2 regions of the Clostridium lamae genome follow, and region 1 is predicted to be linked to the other one. Evidence: a T-box and tRNA genes for the amino acid it is inferred to sense, from the RefSeq annotation. Region 1 holds a T-box; the other holds one or more tRNA genes.
The links. The T-box of region 1 lies ahead of QK892_RS05445 (glycine--tRNA ligase). A T-box ahead of a tRNA ligase gene usually reads a tRNA of that ligase, here a tRNA-Gly.
Positions count from the first base shown of each region.

Region 1 (16,926 bases):
GCTACATCTATATGAGTATCCATAGTCATAAGTTGAAAACTAGACAATTCTAATACTACCTTATCTTCTGATGTTATTTCTTCAATATTAGAGAATAATGGAGTTCCTATATTTCCACCAACCCAAGTCTTGTATCCAGCTTCAATAAGTAATTTTGATACAATAGTTGTCGTAGTTGTTTTTCCATCACTACCTGTTATTCCAAATATCTTACCTTTGCAGTACCTCACAAATTCCTCCATCTCTGAAGTAATATATGCGCCCTCTTCTTTTACTCTAACTAAAGCTTCGCAATCTATTCTCATAGAAGGAGTTTTAAAGACAACCTCAAATCCGGTAAGTCTATCTAAATATCCATCTCCTAGTTCTAACTTCACTGATAGATTATGAAATTCATCAGCTATATTTCCTAACTCTTCTCTACTTTTCTTATCAAAAGCTGTTACTTTCGCCCCAAGCTTGACTAAAAATCTAATAAGAGGTATATTGCTAACACCTATTCCTACAACGGCTACCTTCTTCCCCCTTATATATTCTTTAAATTCTTCAAATGGCTTTTTCATACTCTTCCTCCAACCATATCTATATAAAAATATTATATTTCTATATTATGAATTTGCTAATATTTAAATACTCTCATACATAGCTACTATATATTTATTAAGTCTGTCCTAATCTTCTATAATTATAACACCTTAACTTACTAAATACAAAAAGGAGCTGTTTTAGACAGCCCCTTTTTATAATTAAAACTCTAAGCTCTTTTCAATATAAGCTTCTAATTCAGATATCTTAATTCTTTCTTGTTGCATAGTATCTCTATTTCTAATAGTTACTGCTTCATCTTCTAAAGTATCAAAGTCTATAGTTATACAGAAAGGAGTTCCTATTTCATCTTGTCTTCTATATCTCTTACCAATACTTCCTGTCTCATCGTATTCTAAGTTAAATTTCTTACTTAAATCTCCATAAACCTCTAAAGCTTTTTCTGAAAGTTTCTTTGAAAGTGGTAAGATTGCCGCTTTGTATGGTGCTAATGCTGGATGTAAGTGCATAACCGTTCTAACATCTCCACCTTCTAACTCTTCTTCATCATATGCGTCAACTAAGAACGCTAAAGCAACTCTATCAGCACCTAAAGATGGCTCAATTACATAAGGAACATATTTTTCATTTGTAGTTGGATCTAGATAGCTCATATCTTGACCTGAATGTTCTTGGTGCTTATTAAGGTCATAATCTGTTCTATCAGCTATTCCCCATAATTCACCCCATCCAAACGGGAATAAATATTCTATATCTGATGTAGCATTAGAATAGAATGATAACTCTTCTTCGCCATGATCTCTCATTCTTAAGTTCGCTTCATCAACTCCTAAATTTAATAAGAAATTAAAGCAATAATCCTTCCAGTATTTAAACCATTCTAAATCTGTTCCTGGCTTACAGAAGAATTCTAGTTCCATTTGTTCAAACTCTCTGGTTCTAAAAGTAAAGTTTCCTGGAGTTATTTCATTTCTGAAAGACTTTCCAATTTGAGCAATACCAAAAGGTACTTTCTTTCTTGAAGTTCTTTGAACAGATTTAAAGTTAACAAATATACCTTGTGCAGTTTCTGGTCTTAAATATATTGTGCTAGCTGAATCTTCTGTAATACCTTGGAAAGTTTTGAACATTAAATTGAACTTTCTTATATCAGTATAATTTAATTTTCCACACTTAGGACATACAATTTTATTATTTTCTATATATTCTTTTAACTGCTCATTAGTCCATCCATCTGCACTCGCAACTTCTGCTCCATTTTCAGTCATATAATCTTCAACTAATTTATCAGCTCTAAATCTAGCCTTACATTCTTTACAATCCATTAAAGGATCTGAGAAGCCTCCAACGTGTCCTGACGCTACCCAAACTTCTGGATTCATTAATATAGCACAATCTACTCCTACATTATAAGGACTTTCTTGAACGAATTTTTTCCACCAAGCTTTTTTTACATTGTTTTTAAATTCTACTCCTAGAGGACCATAATCCCAAGAATTCGCTAATCCTCCATAGATTTCAGAGCCAGGAAATACAAATCCTCTACTTTTACAAAGAGCAACGATCTTTTCCATAGTTTTTTCTACTGCCATTTTAATACCTCCAATTTTTTCATAAATAAAAAAGGCCTTAAACCTAAAGGGACGAAATTTATATTCCGCGGTTCCACCCTTCTTGGCTCTAGCCCAACTTTCAACATATTAATACTCAAAAGCGCCTTTCAACTTATGCTTATAACGATTTTCACCATCCACCGTCTCTCTTAAATAAACTTTAAGCTTACTCCTCTTTCTCTCTGTATTTATTAAATTATATATCCATTTTACCAAAAGGCTTTTATATGTCAAGAAAAAAGAGAAGATAGATATCATATTCCTCGTTTTGCCTCAAACTCCGAGCCACCGCCATATGGTATATATCTCCTTCTACACTGAAAGAAAGAAATATAAAAATCATTTATAATTTCCTGAATAAAAAAAGAGTTTTATAACAATAGATACTTTATCTACTCTTATAAAACTCTTTTATAAAATGGCTCCGTGGAGAGGATTCGAACCTCCAACCTATCGGTTAACAGCCGAGTGCTCCACCATTGAGCTACCACGGAATATTTTATAAATAATTTTAAAATTAAAATGGCTCCGTGGAGAGGATTCGAACCTCCAACCTATCGGTTAACAGCCGAGTGCTCCACCATTGAGCTACCACGGAATATTTTATAAATAATTTTAAAATTAAAATGGCTCCGTGGAGAGGATTCGAACCTCCAACCTATCGGTTAACAGCCGAGTGCTCCACCATTGAGCTACCACGGAATACTATAAATAATTTTAAAATTAAAATGGCTCCGCGAAGAGGATTCGAACCTCCAACCTATCGGTTAACAGCCGAGTGCTCCACCGTTGAGCTATCGCGGATTATTTGCTACATTTGTTATTATATCAAGTTTTATTAATATTGCAAGTGTTTTTTATTAAAAATTTTCTTATTAATTTTTAATTCACTATATTTTTTTAGGAAATCTCCTATTTTACTAGCCTAAAGAAATATTATAATATTTTATATTACTATGAAAGATATTATATATTTAATAATGAAAATATATAAAAAAGGAGCTGTTTAAAACAGCTCCTAAATTATACTCTATTTAACTGGTTTCATAGTTGGGAACATGATAATATCTCTTATAGATGCTGAATCAGTTAAGAACATTATAAGTCTATCAATACCGATACCTAAACCACCTGTTGGAGGCATACCAGTTTCTAATGCGCTCATAAATTCTTCATCTATCATATAAGCTTCATCATCACCAAGTTCTCTTTCTTTTTCTTGTTGATTAAATCTTTCTCTTTGAACTATTGGATCATTTAATTCTGAATATGCATTACATATTTCTCTGCCGAATACAAAACCTTCAAATCTCTCAGTAAACATATCATTTCCTCTCTTTTTCTTTGTAAGAGGTGATATTTCCACTGGGTAATCACAGATAAATGTTGGTTGAATCATATGTTGTTCACAATATTCTTCATATAAAGAGTTTAAAACTTCACCTTTTGTAACGTGAGATAAATTCTTTTTAAATTCTAAATGCTTTTCTTTAGCAATAGCTTGAGCTTCTTCATTAGTTGCTATTGTATTAAAATCAATTCCTGTATGTTCTTTTACTGCATCTACCATTGTTATTCTTCTCCAAGGTGGTGCGAAATCTATTTCAGTACCTTGATACATAACTTTAGTACTTCCATTTACTTTTTCACATACATAAGCAACCATATTTTCAGTAATTTCCATCATATCATTATAATCAGCAAAAGCTTGATATAATTCTATCATAGTAAATTCAGGATTATGTCTTACTGACATTCCTTCATTTCTAAAAGTTCTTCCCATATCATAAACTTTTTCTAGACCTGCAACTATAGCTCTCTTTAAGTATAACTCTGGAGCTATTCTTAGGTACATATCTATATCTAAAGTATTATGGTGAGTTATAAAAGGTCTAGCTGAAGCTCCACCTGCTATTGGTGAAAGCATAGGTGTTTCTACTTCTATGAATCCTTTATTATCTAAAAACTCTCTAATTCCTTTTAGTATAGCAGCTCTTTTTATAAAGTTTTGCTTAACTTCTGGATTAGATATCATATCTACTTCTCTTTGTCTATATCTTAAATCTGGGTCCTTTAAACCATGCCATTTTTCTGGTAATGGTTTTAATGACTTACAAATCAATTCAAAGCTCTTAACTTTTACAGAAACTTCTCCTGTTTTAGTTTTAAAAACTTCACCTGTTGCTGATACCCAATCTCCAAGATCATAAGTTTTATATGATTTTAAAGCTTCTTCTCCAACTTCATCTATTTTTATAAATAGTTGAATCTTTCCATCTCTATCATGGATATCTGAGAATACAACTTTACCTTGACCTCTTTTAGACATGATTCTTCCAGCTACAGTTACAATACTACCTTCTAAAGTGTCATAGTTTGACTTAACTTCTTCTGATATATGAGTTCTTTCAACTTTGTACACATCAAAAGGATCTTTTCCTTCCTTTTGTAACTCTAATAACTTTTCTCTTCTTAAAGCCTCTTGTTCATTAAACTGAGATTCTAATTCTTGTATATTCATTTCCTCAGTTGACATTGATATCCCTCCGTTACTCTCTTCTTATTCCTAAAATCTCGAACTTGTTTGTTCCTCCTGGTACTAAAACCTCTACTAATTCTCCAACCTTTTTACCTAATAGTGCTGCTCCAACTGGTGACTCATTTGATATTTTAAAATTCATTGGATCTGCTTCAGCTGAACCAACTAATGAATATTCAACTTCTTCATCAAATTCGTAATCTTTAACCTTTACTATAGTTCCAACGGCTACTTTATCTGTAGGAATTTCCGATTCATCAACAACTACAGCATTTTTAAGCATGTTTTCTAATTGTATAATTCTTCCCTCAGTGAATGCTTGTTCATTTTTAGCTTCATCATACTCTGAGTTCTCGCTTAAATCTCCATAACCTAATGCCACTTTTATTTTTTCTGTTATTTCTTTTCTTTTTACAGTCTTTAAAAATTCTAATTCGTCCTCTAATTTTCTTACACCTTCGTATGTCATTACGAATTTTTTAGTCTCACTCATGATTTTCTCCCCTTCAATCTCTACTTTATTCAAAAAACTAACAATAAATTTTATATTGTCAAAATCATTTAAAACATTATAAATCAGCTAATATTATATGTCAACCAATCTATAATATAAGTCTTATACTAGTAAGAATATTATTTTATTAGTCAACAGATATATATTATTCTTGTTTTTAATATATTTATTCATAAAAGCTTTTTATATTCAAATTAATAATATTTATTTATTTTAAAATTTTACTAATTCATCTCTATAATTATTTAATACTTCAATTACAGCAGCACTCTCTTCTAATGAATTTATTATTGTTCTTATTTCATTACTTTTTGGCATTCCTTTTAAATACCAAGAAGCATGTTTTCTCATTTCTCTTACTGCTTTTCTTTCGCCATCATATTTAATTGCTAACTCATAATGTCTTAAGCACATATTAATCTTATCTGAATAAGTTATTACTTCTTGTTCTAATCCATTTAATTTATTTTCAATTTGTTTAAATATCCAAGGATTACCCATACTGCCTCTTGCGACCATTATTCCATCACAATTAGTCTTATTCTTAAGCTCTAAGGCATCTTCTGGAGTAAAAACATCTCCATTTCCTATAACAGGTACAGATACAGCTTCTTTTACCTTTCCTATTATATCCCAATCCGCCTTACCTTCATACATTTGTTCTTTAGTTCTTCCATGTATCGCTAAAGCATCAACTCCAGCATCTTCAATAATCTTTGCAAATTCAACAGCATTTATGCTTCCTTCATCAAAACCCTTTCTAAACTTAACTGTAACTGGCTTTGTAGAAACCTTCTTTATTTCTCTTACAATATTGGCTGCTAATTCTGGATGCTTTAAAAGAGCTGATCCTTCTCCATTTTTAGTTATCTTATTTACGGGGCACCCCATATTTATATCAATTAAACAAATATCCTGTCTTTCGTTGAAATTTCTTTGTACAACTTCAGCCATTATTTTAGGATTATTCCCAAATATCTGAATTGCTACAGGAGCTTCTTCATCTGCTATTCTAAGAAGTGATTTAGTATTTTCATTTCCATAATATAGAGCCTTAGCGCTTACCATCTCAGTATAAACTAAGCCACATCCCATTTCTTTACATAACCCTCTAAATGATATATCTGTTACTCCTGCCATAGGTGCTAGAAAAACATTATTACTAAATTCTAGATTACCAATTTTCATATTATACTACTCCTTATTTTTTTCGTATATTATTCTTAATCCCTCTAATGTTAAACTAGAATCAACCTTATCTATAACATTTGTTTCTTTAGCAATCAAATTTGCTAATCCACCTGTTGCTACAACAAAAGGTTCATCTGAACCAAGATCCTTCATTTCATTTTTCATTTTTGTAACTATATATTCTACTTGACCTATATAACCATATATTATCCCAGCTTGCATACTAGTTATAGTATTCTTACATATAATATTTTTTGGTGTCTCAAGTTCTACTCTTGGAAGCTTAGCCGCTCTATCAAATAAAGCATCTGAAGCTATTTTTATACCTGGAGTTATACATCCACCTAAATAATTTGCATCCTTAGTTAATGAACAAAATGTAGTCGCTGTACCAAAATCTATTATTATTAGATCTCTTTTATATTTATCATGTGCAGCAACAGCATTAACGATTCTATCTGCTCCTACCTCTTTAGGGTTATCATATTTTATATTAATTCCAGTCTTAACTCCTGGACCCACTATTATAGGATTTATTTCAAAGCTCTTTCTTATCATATTCTCTAAAGAATGCATTATATTAGGGACAACTGAAGATATTATTATTCCTTCTACTTCCTTAGAGTTTAATCCACTTTGTTGAAAAAGTTGCATAACTTGAATAGAATACTCATCCGATGTTTTCTTTGAATCTGTCGAAATTCTCCAACTTGCAATATTATTTGAACCTTTATATAATCCCAAAACTATATTAGTATTGCCAACGTCAACTACTAGTATCATACAAGCACCACCTTAATACAATTAAAAGCAGCTTTAAAAGCTGCCTTATTAAAAAAATATAACCTCAACAATTTTAACAATTTAATTTTAACAATTATAGTCTATTTGTCAAGTGTTGTAAATTCTATATATTAAAATAATCCTACTATTTCACCATTATCTAGTATATCCATCTTATTAGCGGCTGGTACTTTAGGAAGGCCTGGCATAGTCATAATATCACCATTTAACACAACAATAAAACCTGCTCCATTAGAAACTCTAACTTCTTTAACAGTTATCTCAAAATTTTCTGGTCTTCCTTTTAAATTTGGATTATCTGATAAAGAATATTGTGTTTTTGCCATACAAATAGGTAATTTATCTAATCCAAACCTTTCAATTTCCTCAATTTGTTTTTTAGCATTGGCTGTAAATGCTACCCCATTAGCACCATATATTTCTTTAGCTATGGTGTTTATTTTATCTTCAATACTAGACTCTACTTCATAAATTGGATTGAAATTAGATCTCTCATTTTCAAGTATATTACAAACAGCCTCGCCTAATTCAATTCCACCTTCTCCACCTTTCGCCCACACATCAGATAAAGCGACTTTAACATCTAATTTATCACAATATTCCTTAATAAAATTAACTTCTTCTTCACTATCAGTTACAAATTTATTTATAGCAACTACTACTGGAACATTGTATTTCTTAATATTTTCAATTTGCTTTTCTAAATTACCTATACCTTTAGCCAAAGCTTCTACGTTCGGAGTGCTTAACATATCTTTTGAAACTCCACCATGATTTTTTAATGCTCTTACTGTTGCTACTATAACAACACAGTTAGGCTCTAATTCTCCATATCTACATTTTATATCCAAGAATTTTTCTGCGCCTAAATCAGCTCCAAACCCTGCTTCAGTTACTACTATATCGCCTAACTTTAAAGCCATTTTAGTCGCTATTATGGAGTTGCAACCATGTGCTATATTTGCAAATGGACCCCCATGAATTATTGCAGGAGTATTTTCTAATGTTTGGACTAAATTTGGCTTTATAGCATCCTTCATTAATAGAGCCATTGCACCTTGAATATCTAATTGTCTTGCATATACTGGATTACCATCTAAATCATATGCAATTAATATATTACCCATTCTCTCCTTAAGATCTGATAAACTATTTGATAAACAAAGTATTGCCATAATTTCTGAAGCTACAGTAATCATGAAGCCATCTTCCCTCAAGAAGCCATTTAATTTTCCTCCGAGTCCAACAACTATATTTCTTAACGCCCTATCATTCATATCTATTACTCTTTTGAATACTATTCTTCTTGAATCGATTCTTAAAGCATTTCCTTGATGTATATGATTATCTATCGCCGCTGCTAATAAATTATTAGCACTAGTTATAGCATGCATGTCTCCTGTAAAATGTAGATTTATATCTTCCATAGGAACTACTTGAGCATATCCACCTCCAGCTGCACCTCCTTTTATTCCGAATACAGGTCCTAGAGATGGTTCTCTTAATGCAATAACAGCATTTTTCCCCATTCTACAAAGTGCTTGCCCTAATCCAACTGTAACTGTAGATTTCCCCTCACCTGCAGGAGTTGGATTTATAGCTGTTACTAATACTAACTTGCCATCTTTCTCTGATTTCTTTTTATCAAATATATCTAATGATAACTTACATTTATATTTCCCATATTGTTCAATGTCATCTTCATTTAAGCCTAATTTTGCAGCAATTTTATTTATATGTTCCATTTTAGCTTCTTGAGCTATTTGTATATCACTTTTCATATCAAAACACCCCTAACTTTTACTATTATTTTATTAATTATTATTATTTACATAAATTATATCATTCAATCTTTAATAACAAAATACATTTTCGAACATTGCATAAATTCTTATAATTATAATTCGCTTTATTTGTTTTATACTTTATATTTTTAATAAAAATAAAAGGGATAGCAATAATACTATCCCTTAATATACTTTAATTTTCATTAAATATTCTTATGAACTCTTCACCATCAATTTTTTCTTTTTCTAGTAAAACAGCTGCTACTGCATGAAGTTTGTTAATATTTTCGCTTAACAACGTTTCAGCTCTATTATAAGCTTCATCTACAAATCTCTTTACTTCCTTATCTATTTCAGAACCGACTTCTTCACTAAAGTTTCTTCCATGGCCTAGATTTTTTCCTAAGAACACTTCATTATTGTCTGAACTATATGAAATTGTTCCAAGCTTTTCACTCATACCATATTCCATTACCATAGCTCTAGCAATAGCACTTACTCTATCTATATCATTCTTAGCTCCTGTAGAAATATCTGAAAGAATAAGTTTTTCAGCCAATCTTCCACCTAATAATCCAACCATATCATCCTTTAATTTTGCTTTTGAAGTATATGATCTATCTTCATTTGGTAAATGCATAGTGTACCCACCAGCCATACCTCTTGGTATTATACTTATTTCGTGAACAGGATCTGCATGTTCCAGAAGATTCATAACTACAGCATGCCCTGCTTCATGATAAGCTGTAAGCTTCTTATCATGCTCACTCATTACTCTACTCTTCTTTTCAGGTCCAGCAATTACTCTAGTAATAGCTTCTTCAAATTCTAACATTCCTATTAATTTTTCACTTCTTCTAACTGCTAATAAGGCTGCTTCATTAGCTAAGTTTTCTATATCAGCTCCACTAAATCCTGGAGTTCTCTTAGCTAATACTTTTAAGTCTACATCTTCTGCTAAAGGCTTCTTCTTAGTATGAACCTTTAATATTTCTTCTCTTCCCTTAACATCTGGAGCTCCAACAACTATTTGTCTATCGAATCTACCAGGTCTTAACAAAGCTGGGTCAAGAATATCTGGTCTGTTTGTTGCAGCAATCATTATGATTCCTTCATTTGCACCAAAACCATCCATTTCAACTAATAATTGATTTAAAGTTTGCTCTCTTTCATCGTGTCCACCACCAAGACCTGCACCTCTTTGTCTACCAACTGCATCTATTTCATCTATAAACACTAGTGATGGTGCACTCTTTTTAGCTTGTTCAAATAAATCTCTAACTCTTGATGCTCCTACCCCAACGAACATTTCAACGAAATCAGAACCTGATATACTATAGAACGGCACCCCTGCTTCTCCTGCTATAGCTTTTGCAAGTAATGTTTTACCTGTCCCTGGAGGTCCAACTAATAATACCCCTTTAGGTATTCTAGCTCCCATTTGAGTATATTTAGATGGTTGCTTCAAGAAATCTACTATCTCTTCTAACTCTTGTTTTTCTTCATCTGCTCCAGCAACATCGTCAAAGGTTACTCTTTTAGCATCAGGTGGCATTATTTTAGCTCTACTTTTTCCAAAGTTCATAACGCCTCTTCCACTGCCTCCACCTTGGGATTGCTGAGTCATCATAAAGAAGAATACAAACACTAGCACTAAAATCATCAGTGTCGGAATTATGCTTATCCAAAGACTACTATTTGATGGTTGCTTAAAATCTACCTTCACATCATCCTTTGGGCTTTGAGACATTAACATTTGCACCATTTCTTCTGGAGCATATGTATTGAATTGTTTGTTGTCTCTTGTTGTACCTGATATAAGCATTTTATCAGGTTGAACCACAATGCTTTCTATTTCATTTCCTACCCATTTTTGTTGAAAATCACTGTATGATATCTCATCTGCCATTTTTCCACTATTCCATAAAAACGTTGCAGAAAAGAATAATATCAAAATTACAAATATCCATACTGTTGCACTTGAATATTTTTTCATTCAAGGCCCCCCTTTCATCTAGTTTTTTATTTTATTGCACTATTACACTATATTTAATATTATTTTCTATATACTTCTTCTTTTAATACTCCCACATATGGTAAATTTCTATATTTTTCAGCATAATCTAATCCATAACCTACTAAGAATTCATCTGGTACTTCAAAACCACAATATTTTACATTTATATCTACCATTCTTCTAGATGGCTTAGTTAGTAATGTAACTATTTCTATACTACTTGCCTTTCTAGCATTTAAGTATTTTAATAAGTAATCTAAAGTTACTCCACTATCTATTATATCTTCTACTATTATTATGTGTTTTCCTTCAATACCATAATCTAAATCTTTTAAGATTCTAACTATCCCTGATGTCTCAGTAGATCTTCCATAACTAGATACAGCCATAAAGTCTATTTCACAAGGTATGTTAATATTTTTAATAAGATCAGAAGCAAATATAACTGACCCTTTTAAAATACCTACTATTAGCAATTCTTTACCTTCATAATCATTACTAATAGCTTTTCCTATTTCCTTTATTCTTTGTAAAATTTGTTCCTCAGTAAGTAATACCTCTTTTATGTCTTTTATCATATTTTATTCCTTTCTAGCAAATGTTATTTTTATAATACTTTTAGTTTCCTTAGTAATTTTAAAACTTTCGGAAACCTTATATCCTACTAACCAAGCTATTTCATTATCAAAACATAAAACAGGAATCTCATCTCTTTTCTCAATAGGTATCTTTAGATCTATAAAGATATCTTTAACTTTTTTAGTTCCCTTCATTCCAAGAGGAATCATCTTATCCCCATTTATCCTTTTTCTAATTATTAGCCTTTCTTTTATCTTATCATAATCAAAAAATTTTATTAATACATTATTAGAAAATTCTATATTTTTTTTATTACTTATTATAGCAAAATTTATACTATAATTCCCAAACTCAATAGAATTACTATCTAATTCATTTATATTTAATATAACTTCTTTTAATTCTTTATTTTTATTTTCTCTAATTTTAAAATATATATCTCCATATATATTTTCAGCTATTACTCCATATGGAAGATTTATTTTTTTATTAGTAGAATTATTCGCTAAGGATATTACTTCATAAATATGTTTCATTTCAAAATTTGTATACTTACCTGTAAATTCTATAAAAGCTCTCTTTATAAGTCTAGTTAGAATTGCTCTTTCAATTGAAAAGGCTGATTTCGATATAATTAATTTATTTCCATTATTTGTGCAATACTTTTTATAATAATTATTACATTCTTTTTCTATAAAGTCATTATCTATTTGTAATAAATTTGCCATTCTATTAATTGTTTCTATTATATCTTCATTAAAATTATTCTTCATATACGGAAGAATATCTAACCTTACCTTATTTCTACTATAAATATTTTCAAAATTACTTTTATCTATTCTAGGAGCTAAATTATTTATTTTACAATAATGCTCTATCTCTCCTCTAGACAGGCAAAGAATAGGCCTTATTATTCCACCTTCTCTTTTACTTCTAATTCCACAAAGTCCTTCTATCGCAGTCCCTCTCATCATGTTCATAATTACAGTTTCAGCTTGATCGTTTGCATTGTGAGCAACTGCAATCTTATTGTACCCATTTTCCTTAATTATTAACTGAAAAAATTTATATCTTTCCTCTCTTCCTGCTAACTCATGAGATATTCCCTTCTGTTTAGATACTTCATTTATATCTATCCTTGTAGAAAAAAATTTTACATTTAGATTTTTGCATATGTTTCGTGCATATTCCTCATCTTTAAAAGCTTCTTCACCTCTAAGCATATGATTTACATGTGCTGCTGCAATCTCGATATTAAAGTCTTCTCTAAGTTCATAAAGGACATTTAACAAACAAACTGAATCAGGACCACCAGACAAAGCTACCAAAATCCTATCACCAATTTGTATTAAATTATTTTCAATTATAAAAGCCTTTACTTTGTTTATCACAACAATACTCCTTAGTAAATTTATTTTAATATATAATATAATAACCTTAACATACTTATCTGTAAATATTAATTCTTAACTAATTTTTACAATATTGTAACATAAAGATGTAATAAATAATCTCTATAATAATATTATTGTCTCCGTATAAGTTATTTTAATATCTCCTCAAACATTAATTACTTAAAGTCAAATATAAAAGGCACTAATGTGCCTTTATTAAATAAATTTTAAATTGTTATTTAATATACCGAATATATCTTAGAAACTAATACAGTCATATCATCTCTAACTTTTCCATCACTTAAAACCATGGCTTTTTCAAGTATATCTCTAGATAAAGCAGATGGATTAGTTTCTGCGTATTCTAAGTATTCTTCAAGCCAAGCGTAACTTCCTATATTATTTTTATCTATATCTAAAACTCCATCGCTAATTGAAACTATAATATCGCCGTGCTTCAATTTGAACTTTGTAGATGTTACATCTACAGAGTCTAAAATCCCAAAAGGAAGACTATTCGATTTAATAACCTTTATATCTGATCCTCTTTTTATAAAACTTACTACTCCGCCAATCTTTATAAATTCAGCTTCACCGGTATATAAATCTATTATATTTAAATCCATAGTCGTAAATTTCTCATCTTCATTGAACTTCATAGCCATTATTGAGTTAACAGTATCAATAGCTGTCTTCTCACTAAATCCATTTTCAATGAATTTTTCAATTAATCCTACAGCTAGGCTACTTTCCATTCCTGCTTCTGGTCCAGATCCCATACCATCACTTATTATACTTATATAAGTACCATCATTATTTTGTGAAAAACTATAGCTATCGCCAATATAAGATTCTCCATCCTTAGCCTTAATGGCAGCATAGGAAGTCATATGATACTTAGGTGTTTCTTCTATTATTACAGAACATTCACCAGTGTTTGGATTTATCCTAACCCCCTCTTTTGATAATGATACTGGAACTTTAACTAATGTGTTAATTATAGGTAATATCATTTTGTTACAATATCTCTCATCTCCAGGATTATTAGTTACAACTTTAATTTTCATCCTTCCATGCCTGTCTAAGTAAGAAAAGACATCCTTATAATCAATTTTCTTCTTATTAAATGCTTTTCTCAATATCTTATCAATCTCAGTACAAACAGATATATCTTTCTCAAAATCTCTTATCATATTTTCCATAGTATTAGATATATTATTAATATGACTTGCTATTATATTCCTACCCTCACTAAGTCTAGTCTTTAATGCCTCATTTACAGTATAACTATTTACTATTTCTTGAGCACTTTTCATTAAACTTCCTGTTTTAACACACTTCTTTTCTAATGATTTAGGCATATATATATTATTATTTTCGCAACTACTTATTAATTCTGTAAATCCTTCAAAAGTTGAATGTAAATTTCTATCCCAGCACCTTTGTTTTAATTCACAATTATAACAAACTCTATCAGCCAAATTCTCTACCATAGCAGTGCCTTTATTATTTAAAGATAAAATATCATTTTCACCTAGATTTACTATAGATGATGATAGTGTTGATAATATCGATTTCATAGAGTTTAATCTATCTATAAATTCATCCTTTATCCCGCTTAAATGAATATCATTAATAGCTTCGACTTTCTTCTCCTGATTAAATTCTTTACTAATTGTCTCAATAATCGCCTTAGGAATAGAAAGTAATATTACAGATGATAACAGAACCTCTATACCACCATAAATATTAAATACACTTGAGTACATCCAGATTATAAAGTAAACAACAATATAAGACAATATAGCAAATAATCTACCTGTTTCTTTAAAAATACCAATTATTAATCCACATAAGCTATATAGTGTTATCGAACTTATAATATCGCCATTAGTTATCCCTATTATTAATCCCATTGAAACACCTATAGCAGATCCTATTCCCGATCCACCTACATATGCAAAAATAGCAATTGTAGATAATGCTAATATATTTCTAATTTGTACATTAAACACATCTAGACTTCCTACTCCTGCAATCAACAAACAAACTAATATTCCTATACTTATTATTTCTTCTGTTGAGAATAAATAATTGCTCTCTAGTTCATCCATACAGTTTAAAGCATAACTTACCATATATTTTACTGGTATTATACTTAAAATCTTTAACAAAGAAAAAACTATGTTAACTTGAATCGGTTTACTATTAACAACTATATTATATATAATAAAAACTGAAAAAATTATGAAAAAGGTAACGTAATCCCTTTTCTTTATCTCTAATTTATTACAAATCTCCATATATACAATAATTGATACAGCTGCTATAGAATAACTTATAGCACCTTCTAACGTAGATGATATAGATAAATATCCTACTACAGTACCAATCAGGGCTAATAACATATCTGTACTATTCTCTTTCTTTATTCCTATAAGATATGCAAGCCCAAATGGTGCTATTCCCATATCTATAGTTGCTGATAGTAGAACTCTACTTAGTAAAAATCCCATCACTAGATATATAATCAACCTAATCGGTGTCCCTTGAACTTTTAACTCTCTTTTTTTATGATTATCTACTCTCTTATAAGTCGATACATCAACACCATATTGCATCCTCTCTCCTCAATACTTCCATAAAATGTAATTCAAAGTATATCACCTTTTAAAAAAAATATGTGTCGCTTGATGTATCATTATTTATTTTTCGTAGTACAATAATATGTAAAATTCCTTATTCAATACATATTTTCATACTTAAATTTCTAAATACTATTTTTTTATTTTATTTATCTCTTTATTTTTAATATAATTTTGTCATTTTTAAAAGAAAAAAATAGAGAGAAAAATAGAATATCCATTTTATCTCATGCTTAAGGAAAGAAATTTATAAAAATTTATTCACTAGCTAATATTTGTATAAATTATTATAAAACAAAAAAGCACTTAAGTTAAACTTAAGTGCTTTGGTGCTGAAGACCGGAATCGAACCGGTACGGTATCGCTACCGCAGGATTTTAAGTCCTGTGCGTCTGCCTGTTCCGCCACTTCAGCGTATATGGTAGCGGAAATAGGACTTGAACCTACGACACCTCGGGTATGAACCGAGTGCTCTAGCCAGCTGAGCTATTCCGCCATATCTTTGGTTGCGGGGATAGGACTTGAACCTACGACCTTCGGGTTATGAGCCCGACGAGCTGCCAACTGCTCCACCCCGCGATAATTAAGTTGAATTTAGCTTGGTGCTGAAGACCGGAATCGAACCGGTACGGTATCGCTACCGCAGGATTTTAAGTCCTGTGCGTCTGCCTGTTCCGCCACTTCAGCATGTTTTTTTTCGTCGCCCCTCAGCGACAAAATTAATTATATATGATGTTTTATATAGTGTCAACATATTTTTTATTTTTTTTATTTAACAATATTCAATTATATTTCTAAACTTTTATATATCTAAATAATAAAAGACTACTATTATATAAGTAGTCCTTTATATAGATTTATATATTAAATTTATATGATGTGCATTATTAACTATTAATAACTTTTTCTTGAACCCTTAGATTTAAAATCTTGTTTCTTTTTAACATCCTGCATTCTCTCTTCGCTGTCTTTTAAGAACCTTGACATTATATCTTCAAAATTACCTGCATTCGTACTAGTCTTTTTATTTTCTGAGGTCCAATCTATTTCTACAGGTTTAATTGACTTTTTTTGTACATTTGCTTGCTTTATTGACAAGCTAATTTTTCCATTATCATCAATAGATATTACCTTTACCTTCACCTTATCTTGTTCACTAAGGTGTTCTCTAATATCCTTAACAAATGAATCCGCCACTTCTGAAATGTGAACCAGCCCTGTCTTTCCTTCTATTTCAACGAAAGCTCCAAAACTAGTTATATTAACCACTGTACCTTCTAATATGTTTCCTGCCATC
Region 1 is NZ_JASCQJ010000006.1:130,172-147,097, reverse strand. It holds gene murD (UDP-N-acetylmuramoyl-L-alanine--D-glutamate ligase) at 1-563, opposite strand, end outside; gene QK892_RS05445 (glycine--tRNA ligase) at 747-2,138, opposite strand; T-box leader at 2,183-2,351, opposite strand; tRNA gene QK892_RS05440 (tRNA-Asn) at 2,579-2,653, opposite strand; tRNA gene QK892_RS05435 (tRNA-Asn) at 2,683-2,757, opposite strand; tRNA gene QK892_RS05430 (tRNA-Asn) at 2,787-2,861, opposite strand; tRNA gene QK892_RS05425 (tRNA-Asn) at 2,889-2,963, opposite strand; gene lysS (lysine--tRNA ligase) at 3,190-4,695, opposite strand; gene greA (transcription elongation factor GreA) at 4,709-5,191, opposite strand; gene dusB (tRNA dihydrouridine synthase DusB) at 5,426-6,400, opposite strand; gene QK892_RS05405 (type III pantothenate kinase) at 6,407-7,186, opposite strand; gene QK892_RS05400 (formate--tetrahydrofolate ligase) at 7,318-8,988, opposite strand; gene ftsH (ATP-dependent zinc metalloprotease FtsH) at 9,188-10,990, opposite strand; gene hpt (hypoxanthine phosphoribosyltransferase) at 11,050-11,589, opposite strand; gene tilS (tRNA lysidine(34) synthetase TilS) at 11,593-12,981, opposite strand; gene spoIIE (stage II sporulation protein E) at 13,224-15,605, opposite strand; tRNA gene QK892_RS05375 (tRNA-Leu) at 15,957-16,043, opposite strand; tRNA gene QK892_RS05370 (tRNA-Met) at 16,049-16,125, opposite strand; tRNA gene QK892_RS05365 (tRNA-Met) at 16,133-16,208, opposite strand; tRNA gene QK892_RS05360 (tRNA-Leu) at 16,230-16,316, opposite strand; gene QK892_RS05355 (S1 domain-containing RNA-binding protein) at 16,524-16,926, opposite strand, start outside.

Region 2 (16,926 bases), on a different contig from region 1:
ATTTATTGGACTACATTTTAATATCCATAAATTCCTTCCTTCTAATGATATAGATGAATTAGTTGTGCAAGATAAAACTAAAGTTCCACATACAACCACTATAACAAATATAGGAATAATTTCTTTTACAAGTTCTACTTCAAGGATGCTAGCAAGTACACTTTCTCCCATAAATAAAGTAGCTATTGACATACCAAGTAATAATATTGGTCCAATAATTGTATTTATTACATATATAGGTGATGCAAAGTATCTCTTTATTTCTTTTTTTAGTAATGCCATTAGCTGTGTAGAACTTTTCATTTCTTTTATTTTATAATTAGCTTTTTTATAGCTTTCTTGAAGCTTTGAAGTTATACTCTTAAAGCTATTATTAAATATAACCACAAATAATGCGAAAACTAATACTGATAGTACTAAAAATAATAAAGTATCTATAATATTATTATTTGCTAGACCTCTTACAGCTAAAATTGCTGGAGGATAAATTTTTAAAACTCCCTCTGTAATAGATGCACTATTAGCAACAAAATAACTTATAAGATCATTTGCTTTAAAAGATGCTATAAAAATTAAAAATACAATGCCTAAAGTTCCTAATGTAATTATTAAATTTTTATGCTTAAATCTTGATGATACATAGCTTATTCCAAAGGCAATTATTGAAGAAAAAACTATTGGAATAAGTGGTAATGATAAATATACTAATATTAAATTTAAAAAGAATAATGGTGATATATTGCTATATCTAAAATAAATTATTGCTGCTGGTATCAAAACAAATAATTGAAAAAAATAATTAGTGACTAGTAATTGTGTCATTTTTGATATTAATATATCACTTTTCTTTATTGGTAAGCTCATAAGTAAATCATGATCTTTAAATGAAAATAAAGTGCCTTGAGCTTTATATATTGAAGTAAAAAATATCATTCCTGAGCTTAATATAAAACCTGTTACTAAAAGAATATCTAACATACCTATTTGTTGTAAGCCTTTAGCTAAAAGCTCAAAGTATAATATTGCCATAACGAAAAATATAATAGCACTAAATACAATTGTTCCTGCTAAAAAAATAGCTTTATTTTTTTCAACCTTTGATTTTTCTTTAGTAAGTTTATTAATACCGATAGAGGTACTTAAGTTTACTTTTAAAAGACTTCCTAGCTTACTCATTATCTATCAACTCCATAAATATATCTTCTAAGGAACTATTTCCTTTTACATCTTCCATTTTTCCTTGAGAAACTATAACTCCATCCTTAATTATAGCTACCTTATCACAAAGCTTTTCTGCTACCTCTAAAACATGTGTTGAAAAGAAAATTGCTGCTCCTTCTTTGCATAAAGCCTTCATTTCTTCCTTTAATAAATGTGAAGCCTTTGGATCTAAGCCAACAAATGGTTCATCTAAAATTAATAACTTTGGTTTATGAAGTAAAGAAGAAATAATAACTAATTTTTGTTTCATTCCATGAGAATATGATGATATTAAATCACCTAAAAAGCTTGTCATTTCAAACTTATCACTATAGTGTTTAATTAAATATTCTCTATCACTTTTTGATACATTAAAAATATCTGCAATAAAATTTAAATATTGAATTCCAGTTAATGATTCATAAATATCTGGATTATCTGGTATATAGGCAATATTACTTTTACACTTCATTGGATCTTCTTTAATAGATACGCCATCAATTAATATATCTCCATCTTCAAAGTCTAGAATTCCAACTATAGATTTTATAGTAGTAGTTTTACCTGCCCCATTATGACCAATAAAAGCAAATATTTCACCTGCATTTACTTTAAGAGAAATATTATTTACAGCTTTTTTACCATTTTTATATGCTTTTGAATAATTTATTACTTCTAACATTTTAACACCTCTTTTTATTATACCTGTTATATTAATACTATAACAGCTATAATAAAAAATCAATATTTTTTTAAAATTTTATACTTTACACCTCATTCATATATGGTAAAATTATATAAGTCGGTATTCTATGAAACCGAACTTTGCAAAAATTATTTTTTGCCGAATTATATCCTTTATAAGGAATAAGAACGGAGGAGTTAAAATGTTAAATACTAGAGGGATGGGGAAATCCCATGAAAATGTTAGGAAGATGGTAATAATAGCCATGCTATCTGGGATATGTTTATTCTTAGGATTAACAGGTCTTGGATTCATACCTTTACCACTTTTTAAACTAACAATTTTACATTTACCAGTAATAATAGGAGCTATAATTGAAGGACCAGTTGTAGGTGGTTCGATAGGCTTAATTTTTGGCTTATTCTCAATTTATCAAAACATAACAGCTCCAACACCAATGTCACCATTTTTTTATAATCCATTAGTTTCTGTTGTTCCTAGAGTTCTAATCGGTGTTATATCTTATTACATTTATAAGTTTATAAGAACTAAACTTAAAAAGGTTAAATTGTCTATTACTGTTGCTGCTATTTTTGGCTCTTTGGTAAATACAATTGGTGTTCTTGGTACTATTTATCTAATTTATTTTAAAGATTATGCTGCTATACTTATGGAAAAAGGAACAATTGCCTCAAATTCAGTAAGAGCAGTTTCTACAGCACTATTAGCTGTAATTGGTACAAATGGAATTGCAGAAGCTGTACTATCTGCTTTGATAGTAACTCCAATAGTAATTGCAATCTTTAAAATGCAAAAGAAGAGTTTTTAAAAAATATTAATAAATTGATTTTTTAAGGTTATTTGAATTTATTTCAGATAACCTTTTACAGTTTGTACTATTTTTATACTTAAAAAGAATATCATTCCTATAATGTAATAAACTTTATAGTTTATTCAAATTATTTTTACACAATATAATATTACAAAGTTATTAAAAAGCTTTGTATTAACTTTTAAGGAGGTATTTATTATGGCAAGTAGTACAAAATTAGTACCAGAAGCAAAACAAGGTTTATCAAAATTTAAAAATGAAGTAGCTAATGAAATGGGTGTTCCATTCACAGACTACAATGGAGATCTTTCTTCAAAACAATGCGGTAGCGTTGGTGGAGAAATGGTTAAGAGAATGGTAGAACAATACGAATCAAAACTTAAATAAAACTAAATAATAAAAAAGCAGTAGTTATGAGATTTTTCTCAAAACTACTGCCTTTTATTTATCATCACTTTAAGTATTCTCCTCACTTTTTTTACGAGCAGATATTACTAGAAATAATATTCCTATAGCTCCTATAGAGCTTAAAATAACCCAAAAGATTACACTAGATTCATCTCCAGTTTTAACAGGTTCAGTTTCAATTATATCAGTTATAGAGTCAACCTCTTCTTCTATCTGTATAATTGTTTTATATACATTATGAAAATTTGCTTCGTCTAGTTTTTCAGTTTCATTATTTTTATAAAGAATTGAAGCCGCCTCTAAACCATCTCCATTTTCTTTGTTAGTTACATAAACTGTAAGATTATATATATTATTATCATAAGTGCAATCTACATTATTACCTTCTTCTTGCCATATTTTATAGTTATAGATTCCTACACTTGAAAAAGTCATTTCTGGAAAAGACTTAGTATCTTCTTCACCTGATATAGTGATACTATAAATTCCATCTATAGAACCATCAGGCATTGGATTATAAATATCATCAGCTTTTAGAGAAATTGTAAATCCCTCTGCTTCCTTAGGTAATGTACCTTCTAGAGAAACTGAAGCCTTGATTTTTGTTATTGGCAATTCATCTGCCAGCACAGGTGAATTTATCATCGTAAGATACATGATCAATATGAGCAAAGTTATTGTGATATTATTTATATTTTTCCTCATCCTCAATATCCCTCCTATTCTGCTGGCATATGTGGTTCCATCACAGCCAGAATAATCGTCCTTGCATCAGTAAATTCACTTGAGCAAGTAGTTAATGCCAGAATCTGTGTATTCGCCTTTTTAGCCTCTTCAAAGGTATCTTTATGAAGATAAATCGCATTTTTCTCTACATAATTATGTAAACTATTTATATCTTCATTTCTCTGCGCTGTTTCAAATATCATATCTTCTGAGGCTCCTACCAATAAGTAAGCGTAAACTTTCAAGTCATATCCTCTATCAGGCAGAATCAAAGTTCCTGTTTTATTTTTATTAAAAAATTCTTTTTCTTTGTAAAGATCAAGATCTCCAAACATTTTATGATTAGCCATATGGTGGCCATATAACAAATTATATTTATCATGAAAATCTGCATCACAACGAGAATCTTCGTATATACTTCCAGCTAAAGAAAAATCACCATAAACATCAGTATTAATGTACGTTAGATTAGTTTCACCATGCACCACCGGATAATCTATATTAGTATTATCCATAGTGAGCCATGCACAAACATCTGGATTTATTGCTAATAACTTTTTAAATGAATCCATTCTATCAACTGAATCATCCATCTCTGGTTTGAATTCTAGCATATCATCTTGTACATTTTCTGCTTCTTCATAAATATGTTGATTATCCCAAAGGGCATAGACTGAATATGCACCTGCAGTGCAAAGTAATGATATTACTATTAAAGTTACAAGGGCATTTGACACCCTGAGAAAGATTTTCGAAAACCTCACGTGTCACACTCCTTAAGATTTATTAATAAAATTAGGTATTGAAGGGCCAAAATCCCTTCAATCCTATATTATTAAACTAATTTACTAACTTAGTTATTATTAGCAGTACGTTTCTTTGTAAAGAAAACTCCCATACCAACTACAACACCAGCTAAGATTATAATATAAGGTAGGTTGTCCACTATGATTCCTGTATCAACATCTCTTTGCTTGTTATTTGTAATTGTAACTGTATCTTGAGCTGAGTCTACTTTTTTATTGTTATCAGACCAATTATAAGTAGCAGCATCATAGTCGTAGTCATCACCAGTATAATCATCTTCAACTACTGTATAAGTAACTCCATAAGGAACATTACCTAAAGTAATTGTTTCACCATCTTTTAAATAGAAAGTAGTTGGAGTTCCAACAGTAATGCTAGTAGGATTAGTTTCTATAGTACCGTCTTCTGCAATATTTTTATAAGAGGTCGGACTAATTGAAATTGTGCTCTTAACGTCCTTATTTGTTGGAGCGTTTAAAGTAACATTTACTGCGAAATAACGATCTGTTTCACCCATATTACCAGTAACTTTTTTGCTAATTGCTAAGCTACCAGCAGAATAAGTATTATTAATACCATCTACCTTATTGTCCTTGTTATTTGTGTCTCCATGGTGTAGAGCTGTAGTTCTAATTAAACCTTCATCTCCTTTACTAACAGTAACAACTAAATAATATGATGTTTCATTATAATCAACACCTGCAGTATTTCCAACAGCTTCAGTTATCTCGTAAGTATATTTACCAACCTTATAATAAGTAGGTAAATCTATAGAGAATTCGTTAGTTACTACTCCTTCTACAGTAGTAAATGAATACTCACCCTTCTCAAAGCTAGGCATTATAGTTTCAGTCGTATCAGTCATTCCATGGTTTTTAATTTTAAAAGTAATTGTTTCAGAAGGACTACTAGTTCCACTATTAACCAAATCATATATCTTATTAAACGTTATAGTTTTTTCACCACCGTTAGTGATTGTTCCAGTTTCTCCTTCTGCAAAAACAATGGTACTCATGCTTAATACCATAACTAATGATAAAATAAATGTAAAAATTTTCCTCATAACTTCTTCCTCCCCAAAAATTGATTTTATTATTTATGTTACTCCCATTTTAATGAGAGAGAGAAACATACAATTTAATTTTTTAACTTACAATCCCCTTCTTCGTAGAATCGTAATAATTTTACTCTCAATATCATTTATAGATATTGATCCAAAATCACGACTATCTTCAGTTTGAGTACGATAGTCCCCTAACACGAAAACAGAATCATTAGGTACCCTATAAGGGTATTCTAAATTTGTCTCTTCCTTAATATATGTAGGATACATAATTCCTCCATCTTGAATTGTGCCATTTACAATTAGCTTTCCACTATCATCTATTGTTACTACATCATTTTCACAGGCTGCAATACGTCCAAGATAAGTAGAGTCATTGTATTTGTAAGTTATAACATCATTTTTTGAATATTTCTGTTGTACTCTAAACCCAATTATTAAGTCACCATCTTTTATTGCAGGAAACATTCCATTTCCAGTAACTTGCGTAATTAAAAAGAATTGTGAAAATAATATATAACCTACAATTATCAATAAAATAACTCTAGTAACTAAACTTCTATATTCAAGTTTTATATATAAATCATTTCTTCTTTTTTTAATAACTTCGTCTATGTTTGTCTCTTTATTGATTGCATTAACCATTTCTAGGCTTCCTCCACAGAGGTATATATTTCATTAGAAAAAATACTTTCTCTATGCAAAATACCATGTTCTTCAAGGAGAGCATCATACCTTTCTCTTTCTGCAACAAGAGCCATAGTGTACATATTATTTAATTCTGTAATCTTCTTCCATACATCTTCTTCACTTACTCCACCTAAGAATTTCTTTTTAAACTGTACTTTTTTAATCCATTCAATAATAATTTCTTGTTCGAAGTTAAGTGGTGTTATTGTAGAATTATTAGAAGTTTTATCTATTACTTTTTCCATCTATAAGCCTCCTAAATGTCATTTTCCTTCTTTCTCTTGTTAATAAAGAATATTCCACCACCAATAATCACAACTACTAAAATTGCTATATAAGGTAAGGAATCTAATATAACTCCAGTATCGATTTCAACATTTTTCGTATTAGTTACAGTAATATTAACGATTCCCGTATCATATTCCCCAAGTTCAATAGTGCATACCCCATTTTCCATTGTGAATTCTTCATCATTTATAGAGACAGTAACATCATAATCATAATCATCTTCGCCTTCATTTTTAATTGCATCTAATTCTGACAATATAATAATAGCATCAGCTGGAATTTCTATAAGCTCATCAAATATTCCCTTATGCCCTAATTTAAATGAAACATTCTTATATTCCTTATTGTTTTTCTTAACAATAGCATTAAAGTTAAATTCTTTTGTAGTATCACCCATATTCCCTGCTACTACCTTCTTAATAATTACATCCTTAGTTACTGTTACATCAGCTGTATCTGATTTTGGATAAAATGAATTGCTTGTCATAGTAGCTTTATTAGTAATTGTTCCCGGGATATTTTCCCCTTCTACAGTAGCAACAATTATATATGATTTTGATTTATCTTTAGATAAAGATAGTCCTTCTTCTAAAATCAATATATTATTTTCAATCTTAGGTGCTTCTATACTATCTCCTATTCTTACACTTTCTATTTTTATTCCATTTGGAATATTATCTATAACTTTAATATCATAAAGAGTTATATCACTTTCATTTAAAACCGTTACGGTATATGTGATTTTATCTCCTATTTTTGCTGATGTTACATTGGCATTTTTTATTATTTTATAGTTAATATTAACGCTTACTTCCAAACCATCTATGTCCCAGCCACCAGCTCCTGTTTTAACAGTCAAAGTAAATTTTCCATTTTCATTAATAATACCATTAAAGCTTCCTATATCAATTAATATGAAACCATTTTTGCTGTAAACTTCTTTTTTATTACCGCTTGGAAGATTAATTGTGATAGTACTTTCACCACTAATTATTTCTATAGGGGAATATTCATCTGTAACCTCTACCTTTGTATTATTAATCTTCACATAATTTATCTCTTTGATAGTGCTATTTTTTTGTACTTTAAGCACTAGAGTAGCATTTCCATTAGAATCTACAAAAATACCTTTTGCCTCATAATGCCCATTGGTACTAGGCATTGATGCTTCAAAGAAGTTTTCTGCTGTGTAAGATTCGTTAGCATAAGCCTCAATTTCATCTTCACTTAATGTAGATATAGGTGAATTTACTGTTGATTCTTCATTATAATTTGAACTATAATTATTTTTTTTATTGTCTAAATTTTCATCAGTAATAGTGCTAATATTCTGATTATTATTAATAGTATTTAAATCTAAACTTTTATTATCAGTAATATTACTATTTATATTTTTATTATCAACTGTTCTAGTCTTCTGTTTTTCATTATTTAAAGTTTTACTATTTATATTTTCATCATCAGTAATCTTAGAATCCAAATTTGCATTGTCAGCTGTGTTCCCATTCAGATCCTCTTTATCATCAGTATCAGAAGTTAGATTTTCTACTGAAGTAGTTTGTATATCTAGGTTTTCTGCTTTTGCAGAAACTCCACTTCCAGGTAACAATATGCTACTTATGGTTAAAGCTACTATAAGCAAGCCTGCTAGCCATCTTGTAGTATTTTTCTTTCTTTTCATACCACATCTTGTATTCATAAATTATACCCTCCTGACCTACTGTATTACCTCTTCATTATTAAGCATCATTAAAAAATGCCAAATTATCTGCGCGGAAAAAAATCATATTAAACGCCATTTCTTATGTCAGCAATTTTATTAGTAGTTATATGGAGATAATATGTTCATTTCCAACAGATTTACAGAGATTATTCTGATTATATAGTGATTTAATCTCAATTTTAAAAACTCAATTGACAATTATTTTCATTAAATTATATCACTGTCTTTATTGAATTATACCACCATTTTTACTAAATTATACCGCTATTATATATTGTAGTCAACGATTTGACATTATATTTTGAATATTATTTATATTATTGTTGACTATAATTTATACATTTTTTACTGTTTCTCCATGATTTTTCTACATCTTATCTAGCTTTTTCTAATAACAAAAAAGCTAGATATAGGTTATTCCTATATCTAGCTTTCACTTTTAAAATAAGTTAATTCATACTTTTTACAGATTATTAATAGCTGCTTTTACTGCTTCTACATCTTCATCTGTTCCTTGTCCATCAATTTTACGAAGACAAGTAATTCCATATTCAGCTTCAATTTTGTCAGCTGCAAAACAATATGATTCAGCATGTTTATCCATGCTACCATTTACAACAACTCCACGAACTAACTCTTTATTTTTATCTAAAAATTCTCTTGTGATCTTTGTAATTTGACCAAATCCTTCATTACGTGTAACAAGAACACATTCTTCATTTAATGCCTCACTAACACTTTGGGTTGGCATTCCTAATTTTTCGGCAAATGCTTTTCCATTGCCGAATCTGCTATCATATACTACTAGCATATCCTCATCTCCTTTTTATGTATTAATTTAACTTATTATACCATAAAAAAATGAAATTGTAAGAACTTTTAAATTATTTTGCAAAATTTAATCTTCTTAAATTCAATTTCATTCAATCATATATTAATTGTTCATTCTTATCTTATAAATTACTACTATAACTATAATACACATATTATAAATAATACTGAAAACACTAGAATTTCCTCATTTCACTTAACCTTTTTAATACATTGATATATAATTTTTTAAAATCTTCTATAAATTTTTATACACAAAAAAAATCCGTACAAATCACATTTGCACGGATATATTGGAGCGAAAGACGGGACTCGAACCCGCAACATTCACCTTGGCAAGGTGACGCTCTACCATTGAGCCACTTCCGCATACTACTTACCATTCCATGATATAATATCATAGTTATTTGGTCAATACTATTTTTTAAAAGTATTTCTCTCAAAATTCCAAAAGAATGTGGTGGCTTACCCGGGAATCGAACCCGGTACACCTTGATTAAAAGTCAAGTGCTCTACCGAATGAGCTAGTAAACCACGATGGTGCGTGTTAAGAGATTCGAACTCCTGGCCCACGCCTTAGAAGGGCGTTGCTCTATCCAGCTGAGCTAAACACGCATCTTTTCCACGAGAAATATAATAACCAATTTGTCGTATCTTGTCAACAGCTTTTTTTATTTAAATTAAAATTTCTCTAAGAAAATATTAACTATTACCAATTGTAAAGTTATGTTATTATAAACCTAAAAGATAAATAGAAATTTATGGAGGATATATAATGATAAGACACATATGTATGTTTACATTAAAAGATGATAACAAAGAAAAAAATATTAATGATTTCTTTAAAGAAATAGAAAAGCTAAGAGATTTATCTACAATAAAAAAATTCAACGTAGTTAGAAATGTTGAAAATACACCAGCTTCTAATTACGATGTAGCTTTAATTTTTGATTTTGAAAGTGTAGAAACATTAGATGAATATCAAACATGTGAAGAGCACTTAGAATTCGCAAGATTTTTAGCTACTATTAAAGTAGATAGAGCCTGTATTGATTTTGAAATCTAATTATATATTTTTAGGGAGGCGTTAAGAAATGACAAACCCACTTTTGATGGGAATGGAAGGAGTTTTTATTCCAGTAAAAGACCCTAAACTATCAGCAAATTGGTATGAAGAAATACTTGGTTTTAAACTGCTGTACATTGAAGAAGAAGCAGCTGTATTAAAAATTTCAGAACAATCTCAAACAGTAGTCTGTCTTGTAAAAACTTTAAATCATCAACCAATGAAATTCCCAAATAATAATTTTGGTGTAGGAAAATATTATAATTTTATTCCTCATAATATAGAAGAGGCTCACAAGTTCTTACTTGAAAAGAATGTTAAGGTAAATCCAATAGATGAAGAAGGAGATTCTAAATTCTTTACTTTCTATGATCCAGATGATAATCCACTAGGTGTTTGTCAGTAGAAAAATTAATTTATTCCTTTAATTAATATTATTAACCCAATACGAAGAATAAAGGTCAAGCATCAGCTAGACCTTTATTCTTTATTTCTTCATTCTTTAATTTTTTCATTCTTTCATTTTTTCATTCCTAAGCTATTAACTTTCCACTAATACTCTTACTTCTTCTCTATTAATTATTACTTATTACTTATTCCCTATTCACTCTTAATTACAATTTGCTCTTCTTCTCCATCAACTACAACATTTGAACCATATCCAATTTCACCTTTTATAATTTTTCTAGCTAAAGTATTTTCTAAGGTATTTTGAATATATCTCTTTAAAGGTCTTGCTCCATATACTGGATCATATCCTTCTCTAGCCATAATTGTTTCAGCTTCATCAGTAACTTTAAGATTTATATTTTTATCTTTTAATCTATCTGACATCTCTCTTAAGAAAATATCTATTATCTTCTTAATTCCATTTTCAGTTAATGGTTTGAACATAATTATATCATCTACTCTATTTAAGAATTCAGGTTTAAATCTTAACTTCATTTCATTCATAACTTGATTTCTAATACTTTCATCTACAGTATCTTCACTCTTATTTTCTAGAAGATAACTGCTACCAATGTTAGAAGTCATAATGATAATAGTATTTTTAAAGTCTACTGTTTTTCCTTTATTATCAGTTAATCTACCATCATCTAAGATTTGCAAGAACATATTAAATACATCTTCATGAGCTTTTTCAATCTCATCAAATAATACTACACTATATGGATTTCTTCTTACTGCTTCAGTAAGTTGACCACCTTCATCATATCCAACATATCCTGGAGGCGCTCCAACTAATCTAGAAACTGAATGTTTCTCCATATATTCTGACATATCTATTCTTATAATACTTTCTTCAGAATCAAATAAGTTTCTAGCTAATGTCTTAGCAAGTTCTGTCTTACCAACTCCTGTTGGACCTAAGAATATAAATGAACCAATTGGCTTATTAGCATCTTTTAATCCTGCTCTTGCTCTAAGAATAGCATTTGAAACAGCAGTTATAGCTTCTTCTTGGCCAATAACTCTCTTGCTCATTTCACTTTCTAGTCTTAAAAGTTTTTCTCTTTCCCCTTCTAAAAGGTTAGTAACTGGAATTCCAGTCCACTTAGAAAGAACTTTAGATACTTCCTCTTCTGTTACTTCTTCCTTTAAAAGAGCACCTTCGTAATTTTCTTTTACTTCAATTTCTTTTTGCTTTATTTCTTCTTCTAAAGCAGGAATTACGCTATATTGAATTTCAGCTGCCTTATTATAATTGTAATTTCTTTGAGCAGCTTCTAAATCTCCTCTTGCTTCATCTAGCTTAGTTTTTAAGTCTTTTAAATTAACTATTGCATCTCTTTCTTTTTCAAATTTAGCTGTCATAGCATCATTTTCAGATTTAAGTTCTGCAATATCCTTTTCCAAAGCTTCTAATTTCTTTTTAGAACCTTCATCCTTTTCCTTAGATAGAGCTTCCTTCTCAATTTCTAATTGGAATAACCTTCTTCTAATATTATCAAGCTCTGTTGGAAGAGAATCTATTTCTGTTCTTATCATTGCTCCAGCTTCATCAATTAAATCAATTGCCTTATCTGGTAAAAATCTATCTTGTATATATCTATGCGATAACTTTGCTGCTGCAACTAAAGCTGAGTCATGAATTCTCACACCATGATGTATTTCAAATCTTTCTTTTAATCCTCTAAGAATTGATATAGCATCTTCTACAGTTGGCTCTTCTACTATTACAGGTTGGAATCTTCTTTCCAAAGCCTTATCCTTTTCAATGTATTGCCTATATTCATCAAAAGTTGTAGCACCAATACAGTGTAATTCTCCTCTTGCAAGTAAAGGCTTAATTAAGTTACCTGCATCCATAGCTCCATCAGTTTTACCTGCTCCAACTATTGTGTGAATTTCATCTATAAATAATATTATTCTTCCTTCGCTACCTTGCACTTCCTTTAAGACAGCCTTTAATCTTTCTTCAAATTCTCCTCTATATTTTGCACCAGCAATTAATGCACCCATATCTAAAGAGAATATAACCTTATTTTTTAATCCTTCTGGTACATCCCCTCTAATGATTCTTTCAGCTAAACCTTCAACTATAGCAGTTTTACCAACTCCAGGTTCTCCAATTAATACAGGATTATTTTTAGTTCTTCTTGATAGAATTCTAATAGTTCTTCTTATTTCTTCATCTCTACCAATCACAGGATCTAATTTATGCTTTTTAGCAAGATCTGTTAAGTTAGTACCATACTTACCTAAAGCATCATAAGTTCCTTCTGGATCTTGAGTTTCTACTCTTTGATTTCCTCTTACTTCTTTTAATACATTCATAAATGTTTTTTTATTAATATTATATTTATCTAGTAATTTCTTTACTTCACCATTTTTATCAACTTCCATTATAGCTAGCATTACATGCTCAACACTAATATATGAATCTTCAAATTTCTTAGCTAAATCTTCAGCTTTTACTAATACTTCTTCTATTTGTCTAGTAGCATACACTCCAGATGAGTTTGCACCTTCACCTAAAACCTTTGGCATATTTCCTAAAATTCTATTTAAATCATCATTTATCGATTTAACACTAACGCCCATTTTAGTAAATATGTTTGGTATAAGTCCATCCTCTTGCTCTACTAATGATGTAAATAAGTGTATTAGTTCTACTTGTTGGTGATTAAACTTTACTGCAATCATGCTAGCATCATTTAATGCTTGTTGAACTCTTAATGTCATTTTATCAATATTCATGTGCTTCACTCCTTCATATACCACTTTATATCTTTATTTTATCTACAATATAAATAATAATACAAAAGTCAAAGAAAGTCAAAGTATATTTTAAAAATTTATAAAACTTTTCTATTTTCTAATAAATAGGATATAATTAAATTATTAATTATTACTAAGGGAGGTGATTTTTATAAGAAGGGAATATATAGTTTATCCACCAGACTCTCCTATAAAAATAACATATGCTAATATAAAGGAATATCCAATACATTGGCATAATTCTATTGAAATACTTTATGTTTTAAGAGGAAGTATAAATGTTAATGTAGATGCAGATTCCTTTGAAGTATTAGAAAGGGAAATGGAGATTATAAATGTTGATGAAGCACATAGAATTTATAGCGATGAAGATAACAGAGTATTAATCTTCAATATAGATCCTTACTTCTTTGAAAAGTATTATAAGGATATAAATAATATTTTCTTTTATACAAGTTCAACAGATGATGGTGCTCAAGATGGTGAAGAATATGATTTGCTGAGAAATTTCTTAGCTAAACTTTTATGTGAAGCTGTACAAAAACTTGATGATTATGATAAGGAAATCGAATCCATTTTAATAGACTTATTATATCATCTTATAAATAACTTCCATTACTTAACTTATGAAAAAGAAGAGTTAAAAGAAAAAACTGAACAATTAGCTAGATATCATAGAATTTCTAAATATATATTTAATAATTATGATAGTAATATTACTTTACAAGAAATTGCTAAGAAAGAATTCTTAAGTCCACATTATCTATCTCATGAGATTAAATATGCAACTGGAAATAGTTTTACTGATTTAGTTAATCAAACTAGAGTTGAAGAATCTGTTAAGCTTTTATTAGATAGTGACTTAAGTATTTCAGATATATCTGATGAAGTTGGTTTTTCTCATGTAAGATATTTAAATAAGAATTTTAAGAATTACTACGGTTGTACTCCTCTTCAATATAGGAAAAAGAATAAATTAACAGAAGAAGAATTTGAACAAATCAAAAAAGTTGAAATTTTAAAAATTGAGGATGCTTTAGAATATCTTTCATCAGAACTAGATGATTATGAAAGATTCAATTATGAAAATAAGCTATGGAAGATTCATGTGAATATGGATGAAAGTCAAGGTGAACTTAATAAAGACTTTAGAGAGATAATCAATCTTGACGATGCATTTGATTTACTATTGGAAGACAATAAGGATATATTAGAAGAAATTCAGGATGAACTTCATTTTAAATATGTTAGATTCGAAAATATGTTTAATAATGATATGGGGGTTTTCCCTAAAGCTGATTTCTATAACTGGAATAAAGCTAAAAGTGTTATTGAATTTTTAGACTATATAGATTTAAAGCCACTTATTTTAATAGATAATCCTAATTTCTCTCTTGAAAAATACAAACATATATTAACTAGTTTCTTCGAATATTTTTCTGAAATAGATTATATTGATATAACTGAATTTAAATTTCAGTTTACTCCTATAATAGATAAAGAATTAAAGAGTGCTCTATTAAAATTTTTAATTGATGAATATGACATAGATGTTATAGAAGAAGATTTTATTTGCGATAAGAGTTTAAATAAAATCTATGACACAGCATATATGTTGCCATTCATTATCCATAATACAATATTTAATAAAAAATCTTTAAATTTTTTAAGAGCCTTTGATGTCCTAGAAAAAGAAATAAGATTAACAAATGAAGTTTTCATAGGTGCTCCTGGTTTAGTAAATGATATGGGAATTAGAAAACCTTCTTATTATGCTTACTACTTACTTAGTAAATTGGGCGATGAAATTGTTACTATAGATAACGGATTAATAGTAACTAAAAAGGATGATGAGTATTGTATATTGCTTTACTCATATACTGATGAACTAGAAGAATTACAAAACTTTGAAGGTATCTTTACTAAACGTGGTAAAAGAAAGATCTATAAAAAGAAAATATCATTAAATATTGAAAACATAAAAAAATCTTCTAGAATAATAACTTATGAAATAAGCGAAAGAGTTGGGTCTTCTTATAACTATTGGTTGTCTATGGGCTCACCAGATAGATTAAATAAAGAAGAAAAGGAAATTTTACACAAAGCTTCTTTTCCTAAGATAGAATTTAGTTATTCTAAGAAAAATACAATTCTAAATATAATTACAGAACTTAAAGGTTATGATGCTAAACTTATTGTAATCAAAAACATAAAGTAGATAAATGTTATTCCTTGCGACCTCGCAAGCTCCAAGTCGCAGTCATATAACATTTATCCACTTCTACTCTGAAGGTAATAATTCCTCATTTCATTCGGAATTATAGAAAATAAAAGTTCCATAAAAATTAATAAATGTACTAAAACCTTAAATAAATATCAATAGAAGTACAAAGAAACCAAATATTTTGGTTTCTTTGTACTTTTTCAATATATCGGAAATTTTGTTAATAACTTAAATGTACCTAAAACTAAACATTTAAGTCAATGCAATCTAATTAAATTTTAAGTATACTTTAACTATAAGTTAAGCGGTTATTATTATTAGAAAGGATTGATTTTAATGAGAGGACTATTTTTTGTACCTAGCGTATTTTCAAAATATTCATTATTAAATATATTATCTTCATTTTTCCACCCTTTGAAAAAATAAAATTTATTTGTTATTATAAGGTTCCATAACGCTGTTTAAATATACTACTTATTAATATAAATAATGAAAGCTCATGAAGTTATTAATTAAAGAATTAATCTCTTCATAAGCTTTCATTTTTTTATATACGATTTACTATTTTTTTAAATTCATTGCTAATGTAAAATATTTCAGTGAGTCTTTAACATCTCCTAATTTATAATACATTTCACCCATATCTAAATATCTTTCATGCCTTTTATCTTTATTTGCAAATTTAAACAAAGAATCTAGTGAAAGGTTCATATACATCTCAGCTTGTATGTATTGTTCTTTCTTTTGAAGTATCATTCCTTTAAAATAATATGCTTCTTCAATTAACGCTATATCCGTACTATTAATTGCAGAATTTAAAGCTTTATCTGTAATTTCATATGCAATATCGTATTCTTTATTTTCATAAAGAGTTTTAATACATTTATTTAAAAATCTAACATATTTCTTTTCATCGATTGTAGGGAATAAATCTATGCCCTCCATAATTTCTTGAATTGCTTTTTCTCTATTATTAACGTAGAAATAACTTTCTCCACTCTTCCCCTTTGCAATTGCTAATACTGTTGCCTTCTCTTTTTTATAATCATAAGCTAGACTAATATACTTTTCAGCTCCATCTTTATTAAGTCTAATACCAACAGTTGCAAAACTATGATATACATCACCTTTATCTAAATCTTTCTCAATACTATCTATATA
Region 2 is NZ_JASCQJ010000004.1:13,637-30,562, forward strand. It holds gene QK892_RS03170 (ABC transporter permease) at 1-1,176, opposite strand, end outside; gene QK892_RS03175 (ABC transporter ATP-binding protein) at 1,169-1,882, opposite strand; gene QK892_RS03180 (ECF transporter S component) at 2,088-2,714, shown strand; gene QK892_RS03185 (alpha/beta-type small acid-soluble spore protein) at 2,916-3,104, shown strand; gene QK892_RS03190 (Spy0128 family protein) at 3,174-3,830, opposite strand; gene srtB (class B sortase) at 3,845-4,615, opposite strand; gene QK892_RS03200 (DUF7601 domain-containing protein) at 4,705-5,721, opposite strand; gene lepB (signal peptidase I) at 5,809-6,366, opposite strand; gene QK892_RS03210 (hypothetical protein) at 6,369-6,656, opposite strand; gene QK892_RS03215 (hypothetical protein) at 6,668-8,398, opposite strand; gene QK892_RS03220 (class Ib ribonucleoside-diphosphate reductase assembly flavoprotein NrdI) at 8,886-9,233, opposite strand; tRNA gene QK892_RS03225 (tRNA-Gly) at 9,548-9,622, opposite strand; tRNA gene QK892_RS03230 (tRNA-Lys) at 9,712-9,787, opposite strand; tRNA gene QK892_RS03235 (tRNA-Arg) at 9,792-9,868, opposite strand; gene QK892_RS03240 (Dabb family protein) at 10,029-10,319, shown strand; gene QK892_RS03245 (VOC family protein) at 10,348-10,725, shown strand; gene clpB (ATP-dependent chaperone ClpB) at 10,920-13,520, opposite strand; gene QK892_RS03255 (helix-turn-helix domain-containing protein) at 13,693-15,759, shown strand; gene QK892_RS03260 (transcriptional regulator) at 16,327-16,926, opposite strand, start outside.
Region 2: it encodes a tRNA-Gly, which carries the amino acid that the T-box ahead of QK892_RS05445 (glycine--tRNA ligase) is inferred to sense. The anticodon was not compared.